Regions from separate parts of the Methylobacterium sp. ap11 genome, predicted to be linked through region 2. Evidence: riboswitches for the same ligand, from Rfam matches in the RefSeq annotation. Region 2 holds a riboswitch; the other holds the start of a gene.
What was found. Region 2 has a riboswitch for cobalamin ahead of BMX97_RS21830 (TonB-dependent receptor). Riboswitches for the same ligand answer to the same signal wherever they lie in the genome.
Positions count from the first base shown of each region.

Region 1: linked by a shared signal. The riboswitch ahead of BMX97_RS23585 (TonB-dependent siderophore receptor) and the one ahead of BMX97_RS21830 (TonB-dependent receptor) in region 2 are both predicted to bind cobalamin.

Region 1 is NZ_FOEB01000020.1:52,636-57,379, forward strand. Features, by position in the region: gene BMX97_RS23575 (hypothetical protein) at 1-39, shown strand, start outside; gene BMX97_RS23580 (TAXI family TRAP transporter solute-binding subunit) at 142-1,263, shown strand; cobalamin riboswitch at 1,363-1,584, shown strand; gene BMX97_RS23585 (TonB-dependent siderophore receptor) at 1,773-3,917, shown strand; gene BMX97_RS23590 (hypothetical protein) at 3,917-4,186, shown strand; gene BMX97_RS23595 (acetyltransferase domain-containing protein) at 4,183-4,744, shown strand, end outside.
Region 2 is NZ_FOEB01000017.1:25,850-30,593, reverse strand. Features, by position in the region: gene BMX97_RS21845 (DUF6925 family protein) at 1-254, shown strand, start outside; gene BMX97_RS21840 (AAA family ATPase) at 284-796, shown strand; gene BMX97_RS21835 (hypothetical protein) at 836-1,063, shown strand; cobalamin riboswitch at 1,339-1,542, shown strand; gene BMX97_RS21830 (TonB-dependent receptor) at 1,596-3,725, shown strand; gene BMX97_RS21815 (helix-turn-helix domain-containing protein) at 4,620-4,744, opposite strand, start outside.

The DNA of each region.
Region 1 (4,744 bases), on a different contig from region 2:
GCCGCCGACCCGTTCGCCACGCGCCGGCTCAGCGCCTGAGGACAGCCGTCGCGCCGGGTGCCGAATCGGTTGGTCGCCGGGTGCGGGAGATCTAAGACACGTCGACGACTTCGATCTTCGGAGCGTGGGACGAGGTCGCGGATGAACGAGCATCGCCATGACGGCCTCAGCAGACTTGCGTCGGCAGGCCGACGCTTCGCCCGCTCAAATTCCTGGTTCGTCGCAGGTTTTCGGCGCCGAACTGGTCACCGCTTCGGCGAAACCTGCTCGGGGTCGAGGCGCCCGCCGAGCGCTCCGTCGTGGCGCCGCCTCCTCGCGGTCCTGGCCCTGATCGGTCTCGTCCATCCGCCCGCCCGCGCCGGGGAGGGGGGGCAGGAGGCGCCCAAGGAACCGCTCCACCTCGTTCTCGCCACCGCTACGCCCGGCGGCGGTTTCCCGGCCTACGGCGAGGCGCTGGCGGCGGCGATCCGGGAGACGAGCCCGGACATCACCCTGGAGTTGCGGGCGAGCAAGGGCTCGACCGAGAACCTCGACCTCCTGCGCGGGGGCCGCGTCGACCTCGGCCTCGTCCAGGGCGAGTACGCCTACGAGGCCCTGGCGGGGCAGGGGGCTGCGCCGGCCGTCACCGTGGTCGCTCCGGTCTATTCGGCGCCGGGCCTGTTCGTGGTCCCGGCGGACGGGCCGATTCAGGCATTCGACGACCTGCGCGGCCGGCCGGTGGCGCTCGGTACCCGCAGCTCCGGCCTTACCGCCATGGGCCGCACTGTTTTACGCGGCGCGGGCCTCGACCCTGACCACGACATCCGGCCCGTCCTCCTCGACCATGCCGGCGACGGCCCGGCGATGCTGCGCGACGGTCGCGCCGCGGCGCTGTGGGGCGGCGGCACCGGATGGCCGGGCTTTCGGGCCGCGGCCACGGCACCCGGCGGGGCGCGATTCCTCGGCCCCCCCTTGAACGCGATCCCCGCGATCCTCGCCGCGAGCCCGTCCCTACGCCGCATGACCGTGCCGGCCGGCACCTTTCCGGGGCAGGCCGCGGCGATCGAGACGGTGGGGTCGTGGAGCTTCATCCTCGGCCGGCCCGGGCTCGACCCGGCGGCCGTCGCCCGCCTCGTCGCGGCGATCGACGCGGCGCGGCCGGCCTTGGCGCGGCGTCAGCCGCACGAGCGTCCGAGCGATCCCCGCGACCTCGCGGCGGCGGTCCCGGCCGCGTGGCTCCATCCGGCGACCGCCGCGTACCTGCGGCAGGTCGGCACGCCCTGAGCTCTGACAAGGCGAGATCCGTTGTGTTCCTGTGGACACAGGATGCGCAACGTTATTACAATGCGTTTCCGGTCTATTGCTGCAGCGCGGCGACCGTGGCACTTTCACGGCAGCCAAGGTTCCCCGGGCGTCACGCCCGGGGCTAAGAGGGAACCCGGTGCGCTCGGTCGGACAAGACCGTTCGGGCCAAACCGGGGCTGCCCCCGCAACTGTGAGCGGAGAGATCCCGCCGCCGACGGTCACTGGTGCGCCGCACCGGGAAGGCCAGGCGGGAGCGACGATCCGCGAGCCAGGAGACCTGCCTTCGGCGCGCGCCACGTCGGCGCGGTCACGTCCTGCGGGCGGTGCGGCCCGGGGGAGCGCTCGGGTCCGGCTGCCGCGTTCTAGGAACGCGGGATGCCGCCTGCCGCTCGTCCGTCCGCCCCGCACGGCAACATCGAGTGTGCTTCGTGAGAACCCGTCCGCCGCTTCGCCATCCTGCGCCCTCCCGCCGTCGCCGCTGCACCGCCCTGGCGGGCGCCGTCGCCGTCGGTCTCGCCGCGCCCGCGGCCCGCGCCCAGGAGAGCATCGCCCTCGACGAAGTCGTGGTGGAGGGCCCGCGCCCGGCCGCCGCGGCACCGGGCCTGCCGACGCTTCCGACTACGGCGTCCGGCACGATAGGCCTCATCGGCCCGACCGCGGGCTTCCGGGCCGACCGCGCGGTCAGCAGCACCAAGACCGACACGCTCCAGCGCGACGTGCCCCAGGTCGTCACCGTGGCGCCGCGCGAGGTCATCACCGATCTCGCCGCCACCCGGATCGACCGCGTCCTCACCTACACGCCGGGCGTGGCCCTGCAGAACAATTTCGGCGGGCTGACCATCTTCAGCTACGCCATCCGGGGCGTCACCACCTCGGAATTGTACAAGAACGGTTTTCCGCTCAACCGCGGCTTCCCACCGCCGCCCGACACCCAGAACGTCGAGCGGATCGAGGTGCTGAAGGGCCCCGGCGGCGGCCTGTTCGGGCGCAGCGACCCGGGCGGCCTCGTCAACATCATCACCAAGCAGCCGACGGCCGAGCGCTTCGTCGAGATGGGCGGGCTGTGGGGCTCGTTCGAGGAGGTCCGCGGCACGGTGGATTCCGGCGGCGCGCTGAACGAGGACGGCACGCTCCTCTACCGCTTCAACCTCGCGGCCGGGCGGCAGAACAGCTTCCGCGATTTCGTCGATGGCGACCGGCTGTTCGTCGCTCCCGTCGTGAGCTGGCAGGTCACGCCCGACACCAAGGTGACGGTCGAGACCGAGTTCCTGCGCAACCGCACGGTGTTCGACCGCGGCGTCATCGCGATCAACAACCGGCTCGGCTTCCTGCCGATCTCGCGCTTCCTCGGCGAGCCGGGCCAGAGCATCTACCAGACCAACGACTCGATGCAGATCCGGGTCGACCACCGCTTCGACGCCGACTGGCAGATGCGGCTTGCCACCTATCTCAACTCCAACTCGCTCACCGGCGAGGCGGTCGAGGTGCGGGGCATCGCCGCCGACAACCGCACCGTCCTGCGCGACCGCAACTACCGCAACTACCGCGCCGACATCGCGCTCGGCCAGGCCGAGCTGGTCGGACGCTTCGACACCGCCGGGATCGGCCACACCGTGCTGCTCGGCTTCGAGCGCGAGAGCACCGACGGCACCTACCAGCAGATCCGCTCCAACACCCGCACGAACCCGTATTCGCTCGACATCTACGCCCCGGCCTACGGCCAGCCGCTTCCGAACTACACGCGCCAGACCAACGGCATCGAGCAGGTCACCAACACCGCGCTCTACGCCCAGGACCAGATCGCGCTGTCGCCCGAGTGGAAGGCGATGGTCGGCGTGCGGTTCGATTTCTTCGAGCAGGCGTTCCGCGAGCGCAGCACCGGGGTCCGGAGCGACCAGACCTACTTCGCCGCCACGCCCCGGGCCGGCCTCGTCTACCAGCCGCTGCCGGAACTGTCGCTCTACGCCAATGTCGGCACGAGCTTCCGGCCGAATATCGGGCCGGACGCCGCGGCCTCCTCGTTCAACGGCCCGTTCGCGCCGGAGACCGGCCTCGGCTACGAGGTCGGCACCAAGCTCGACCTCTACGGCGGCGCCTTGAGCCTGACGGGCGCCGCCTTCCGGGTCGAGCGTCAGAACGTGCTCACCGCGGATCCCAACAACAGCGGTTTCTCGATCGCCGCCGGCGCGGTGCGCAGCCAGGGCTTCGAGTTCACGGCGGCCGGCCAGCTCTCGCCCTCGGTCAAGGTCCTGGCCGGCTACGTCTTCGCCGACGCGGTGGTCACCAAGGACAACGTGCTGCCGGTCGGCGCGCCCCTCATCAATGTGCCGCGCCATTCGGGCAGCCTGCTCGCCGTCTACGAGGCGCAGGAGGGACCCTGGAAGGGATTCGGGATCGGCGGCGGCGCGCGGGCGGTCGGCGAACGGGCCGGCGACGCGAATGGCGGCGCCTTCCGGCTGCCGGGCTACATCGCGGTCGATGCGCTGGCCTACTACAAGTGGGAGAATTTCCGCTTCGGCCTGAACGTCGAGAACGTCTTCGACACCACCTATTACGCGAGCTCACTCAACGTCTTCAGGGTGTTTCCGGGCACGCCGCGCCGCTTCACCGGCACCCTGTCGGTGCGGTTCTGATGGCCGCCCCCGCCCGCCTGGGCGATGCGGGCGCGCCCGCGCGCAGGGGCGATGCCGGCCGGGACGCGGCGGCCACCCGCGCCCGGGGCTACCGCCAGCGCCTCGCCCCGGTGCTCGCCGCCATCACGGCGGAAGCCGGGGCGACGCCCGAGGGCATCGCCGCCTGCCTGACCCGGCGCGGGATCCCCAAGCCCCGCGGCGGCCGGGTCTGGACGCCGCCGGACGTGCGCCGGCTCCTGTCGCGGCTCGCTGACGAGGCCGCCTCGTGACCGCCGGCCCCCGCCCGCCGCGCATCGCCGCGATCGACGCGCTGCGCGGCCTCGTCATGCTGCTGATGCTGGTCGACCACGTCCGCGAGTTCTTCTTCCTGCACGCCCAGGTCCGCGACCCGATGGACCTCGCGGTCACCCCGCCCGGCCTCGCAACGACGCGGCTCACCGCGCATCTGTGCGCGCCGGTCTTCCTTCTCCTCACCGGGCTCTCGGCCAGCCTCTATGCCGGCCGCCACGGCCCGGGGGCGGCCTCGCGCTTCCTCCTCACCCGTGGCCTGTTCCTGATCGCGCTCGAGCTCACCCTCGTGAACCTCGCCTGGACCCGCAGCCTGCTGCCGCCGGTCCTCTACCTGCAGGTGATCTGGGCGATCGGGCTCGGCATGATCGCGCTTGCAGGACTGATCCGGCTGCCCCGGCCGGTCCTCGTCGCGGTCGCGCTCGTCGTCATGCTCGGGCACAACCTCCTCGACGGGATCGTGCTGGCGCCCGGCCAACCGGGCTACGTCGCGTGGTCGATCCTGCACCAGCGCGGCTTCATCCCGCTGCCCTGGGGCG
Region 2 (4,744 bases):
AGGACATGCAGGGGCAGCGCATCGCCTTCGACGCGGAGCGCCTGGCGGCGTTCCAGGTCCTGCTGCAGCTCTGGGGCGATCCGGCGCTGGTCGCCGTCAAGCATGGGGCCGAGGATCACGGCGGCGCGGTGTCGAGCCGGCACGCGCAGGCCGCCCGGCGGGTGGCCGAGGCGCAAAGCCGCTACCTTCGCGGCGAGCCCATCGAGGTCGGCCCCGGCGACGAGGAGGACGAGGCCGCCGACATCCACGCCTGACCATGTCCCCGATCGTCGAGGGCGGGCGAATGCCCCGCCAGCGGGTCGTCGGCCTGATCGGCTGCCCAGGCGCGGGCAAGACGACCTACGCGCGCCGGTTCGATCCGCGCGAGGGCTGGGTCCACCTCACCCTCGACGACCTGCGGCAGGCGCTCTGGCCCCCTGACCGGCAGATGTACTGGGAGGTCCGGCGCGGCGGCTACGACGCCGAGGCGCATGCCCTGCTGCACTGGGTGAAGGAGGCGGCTTTGCAAGCCGCCCTCGCGCAGGGCTTCAGCGTGGTGATGGCCGACACCCATCTGACGCGCGAGGTCTTCGCGCGCGAACTCGAGATCGTCGAGGCCCACGGCCTCGCCGTCGAGTGGAAGCTGTTCGATGTGCCCTGGGAGGTGCTGGTGGCGCGCAACGAGGCGCGGGGCCGGCTCGACCCGGCCCACCGCCAGCCCGAGGACGTGCTGCGGCTGACCTACGAGGCGTTCCAGGCCCCGGATGCCTGGTGGCGGGCGCTGCCCGCAGACCGGATCGAGGTCATCCCGGTCTGAATACCACCCTTGCTCATCGTCTCATGAGGCGGCGGTTCCGTGGACGGAAACAGTGACGTCAACCTCAAGCTGACGCTCCTCTACCGCCTGCGGTTGCTGGCCGGGACATCACGCTACTACGCCGCCACCGCGACGACGAAGCAGTTGCTGAAGCTCGGCTTGATCGAGGCGACGGGACGCATCCATCCCGACTCGCAGTTCTGCGAGTACGCATTGACCGTGGCGGGCCGCCGGGCCCTCGCGCGGCGAGAGACCGAAGATCGATGACGGCGATCAGCTTCTGGCTTGATCTTGTGACATTGCGCCGTGCGCGAACGGCTGTTCGCGCGCCTCGTTGCACAGCGGTGGATCAGGGATAATTTGCAAAATCTCCGCGCTCGTCTCGGCCTGCTTGCCAGGCCGCGCGTCGAATTCGTTCGGAAGAGGATGCCGTCGGTCGATTTGCGAGCACCAAGAGCGCTGATTCATGCATCAGTGCTGTGCCAGAGAGATCACACCTGCCTGGATCGTTTACGATACGATTGACGGTCAGGATCGTGGCTGTGATACGTCGTCATGACGGTTCCCTTCGGGGATAAAAAGGGAACGCGGTGAGGGCGAGAGCCCGATGCCGCGGCTGCCCCCGCAACTGTGAGCGGCGAGCCCACCATCACCTTACGTCACTGGGGACGCAAGACCTCCCTGGGAAGACGATGGCGGGCGGCGACCCGTGAGCCAGGAGACCTGCCGTCAGCCGTGGTCACATGTGGGCCGTGCCGGACGGGGTGTGTCGGTGCCTCCACAGTGACGTGCCACAGCCATGAAGGCTCTTTCCGTGCGCGTCTCCTATCCCTGGTTCCTTGCGGCACTTGCCGCCGGCCTGCCTGGCCATGCCCTGGCGCAAGCCGCCGGCGAGATCCGCCTCGACGAGATCGAGGTTACCGCACCCCCGCCTGCCTCCACCGGGGCCGCCGCCAGCGCAGGCTATCCTGGCGGTATCTCCGGGATCGGCGGCGCCCTGCGCCCGGTCGAGGCAGCGAGCGCCGGTGTCATCAGCGGCGCGGCGATCAACAGCCGCCCGGTGACCCGCCCGGGCGAGGTCCTGGAGTCGGTGCCGGGCCTGATCGTCACCCAGCATTCCGGCGAGGGCAAAGCCAACCAGTTCTTCCTGCGCGGCTTCAACCTCGACCACGGGACAGACATCGCCATCCACGTCGACGGCATGCCGGTGAACATGCGCACCCACGCCCACGGCCAGGGTTACGCCGACCTCAACTTCCTGATCCCCGAGCTCGTCGGCGCGGTCGAGTTCCACAAGGGCCCGTACTTTGTCCGCGACGGCGACTTCGCCTCGGCGGGGTCGGTGCGGATCGACTACCTCGACAAGCTCGACCGCAACATCGCTCTGACCACCCTCGGGAGCTTCGGCTTCAAGCGCGGGCTCTCGGCGGCCTCCGTGCCGCTCGGTGCGGGCAACCTGCTCGTCGCCGGCGAGGCGCAGACCTACGATGGGCCGTGGGTCGTGCCCGATGGCCTGCGCAAGCTCAACGGCGTGGCGCGCTACAGCCAGGGTACCGCGACCGACGGGTTCGCCGTTACCGGCATGGCCTACTGGGCGAAGTGGAATGCCACCAACCAGATCCCCGAGCGAGCGGTAGCGGAAGGGGTCATCGGCCGGTACGGCACCCTCGATCCGACCGATGGCGGTGACACCGGGCGCTTCTCGCTCTCCGGGTACTGGAGCCAGTCGGATGCCGGCGGCATCACCCGGGCCTCGGCCTACGTGATCCGCTACCAGATGAACCTCTGGAACAACTTCACCTACTTCCTCAACGATCCGGTCAACGGCGATCAGTTCCGCCAGCGCGACAGCCGCGTGCTCGGTGGTGGCGAGATTTCCCGCGTCTTCCAGGGCGACCTGTTCGGCCTGCCGATGGAGAACGAGATCGGTGTGCAGACCCGCACCGATGATATCCGGGTCGGCCTGTTCAATACGACCGCGCGTCAGTACCGCTCGACGGTGCTGGATGACCGGGTGCTGGAGGCGAGCGCGGCCTTCTACTACGAGAACCGGGTACGCTGGACCGACTGGCTGCGCACCAGCGTCGGGTTTCGGGCTGACGGTTACTATGCCGACGTCCGCTCCGACACGCCAGCCAACTCCGGCAAAGCTCGTGACGGCATCGTCAATCCGAAGCTCGGCGCGGTGTTCGGACCGTGGCTCGATACCGAGTTCTATGTGAACTATGGCGGCGGCTTCCACTCGAACGACGCCCGCGGCGTCACCGCCACCGTCGATCCTGTGAGCCCGCTGTTCAACATCTCCCGCTCGCCGTTCCTGGTGCCCTCGACCGGCTACGAGGTCGGCATCCGCAACCGCTCGATCGCCGGGCTGGAGACGAGCCTCGCTCTGTTCCGGCTCGACTTCGCCTCCGAGAACCTGTTCCAGGGCGACACCGGCACCACCGAGCCGAGCCGGCCGACCCGCCGCTTCGGCATCGAATGGAGCAACCACTACGCCGTCTTGCCCTGGCTGGCGCTCGAAGGCGACCTGACGATCACCAATGCCCGGTTCTCCGACCGCGATCCGGTGGGCCAGCGGGTGCCGGAGGCGCCGACCACCATCGCCTCGGCGGGCGTCACCTTCGGCGAAGGCCTGGGCTGGTTCGGATCCTTGCGCCTCCGCTACTTCGGACCGCGTCCCCTGATCGAGGACAACTCGGTGCGCTCGAAGCCGACCGCACTCCTCAACGGCCGGGTCGGCTATAACTTCAACAATGGCGTCAGCCTCTCCCTCGACGTGCTGAACCTGACGAACGCCAAAGCCGACCAGATCACCTACTACTACGTGTCCCGCCTGCCGGGAGAGGACGCTGCCGGAGTCGCCGACCGGCATTTCCACCCGGTCGAGCCGACGGCCGTTCGACTGACCCTGGCCGGCCGGTTCTGACGCCCGATCTCCCCCCGCCTGAAAGGATTTCCTCATGCGCACCCTTGCTGTATCGATCGGCCTGCTGACGGTTCTGTGGATCGGCCCGGCGGCGGCTCACGGCTGCCATCGCGGCTGGCAACAGGCACCGGGCGAGGGCTGGCACAGCCACGGTCTCAAATGTGATGCCCGCAAGGGCCTCGGGATCTCACGCCGAGGCAAGGCCCACAGCCGCCGGGCAGCCTGATCCAATCCTCTGAGCTTTACCCAGGCTTGAACCGGGGGGCCCTGACCGTCGCGAGCGTCTGGTCATCCAGATGCTCGCGACGGTTCAGCATTCACTGCATCAGGACAACGAGATCCCGCGAGAGAAATCGAGACTACGTCGACTCGGGCGAAAAGGCCGCGCTTCAACGTGCCTCGACCAGTCATGGCGTGATCAATCGCATGGAGTAAGCCTTCGCGAGGGCCTCCGCCGCCGCGGCGGCGGCACGCGAGCAGGGCGTCGGCGAAGGGCATGCGGGGAGGCGCAAGCCCGCCAGGCAGGGTCCTGATGCCGCTCGCCCTCCGGGCCGGTCGCTGTAGCGTTGTGCAACCGGCGGAAGCTCGTCTGATCGAGGGGGGACCGCCGACCGCGATGGTGTGTGGCTCGCATCTCTCGGACAGGAGGGGCGCCCTGCTGTCACGCCTATACCCGCGGCGCTGAACCCGGAGAGCCGGTGCCTTCAAGGCACAGGGGCCGTTCGCGAGGCCGTGAGGGCCCGCCTGCAACTCCTTGGCCGAGCCAGGCTGGCCGGTCGTGGACAGGTCGCGGCTCACCTTTACCTCGTTGGCCCACCGACACCACGATCGAGGCTGGCGACGGCCCGGCCTCGCCATGCCAACGCCGACGGCATGGTCCGGATGCCACCTGTGCTATTCGACGGGCGCTGTGCGATCGCCGGTCTTCGGTAGCGCGGCTGAGCCGAGCACTTCCTCGACGAGGCGGGGGTTCTTCTCCAGCATCGCCAAGAGGACCAGAGCGGCGCCCTTCGGCTGAC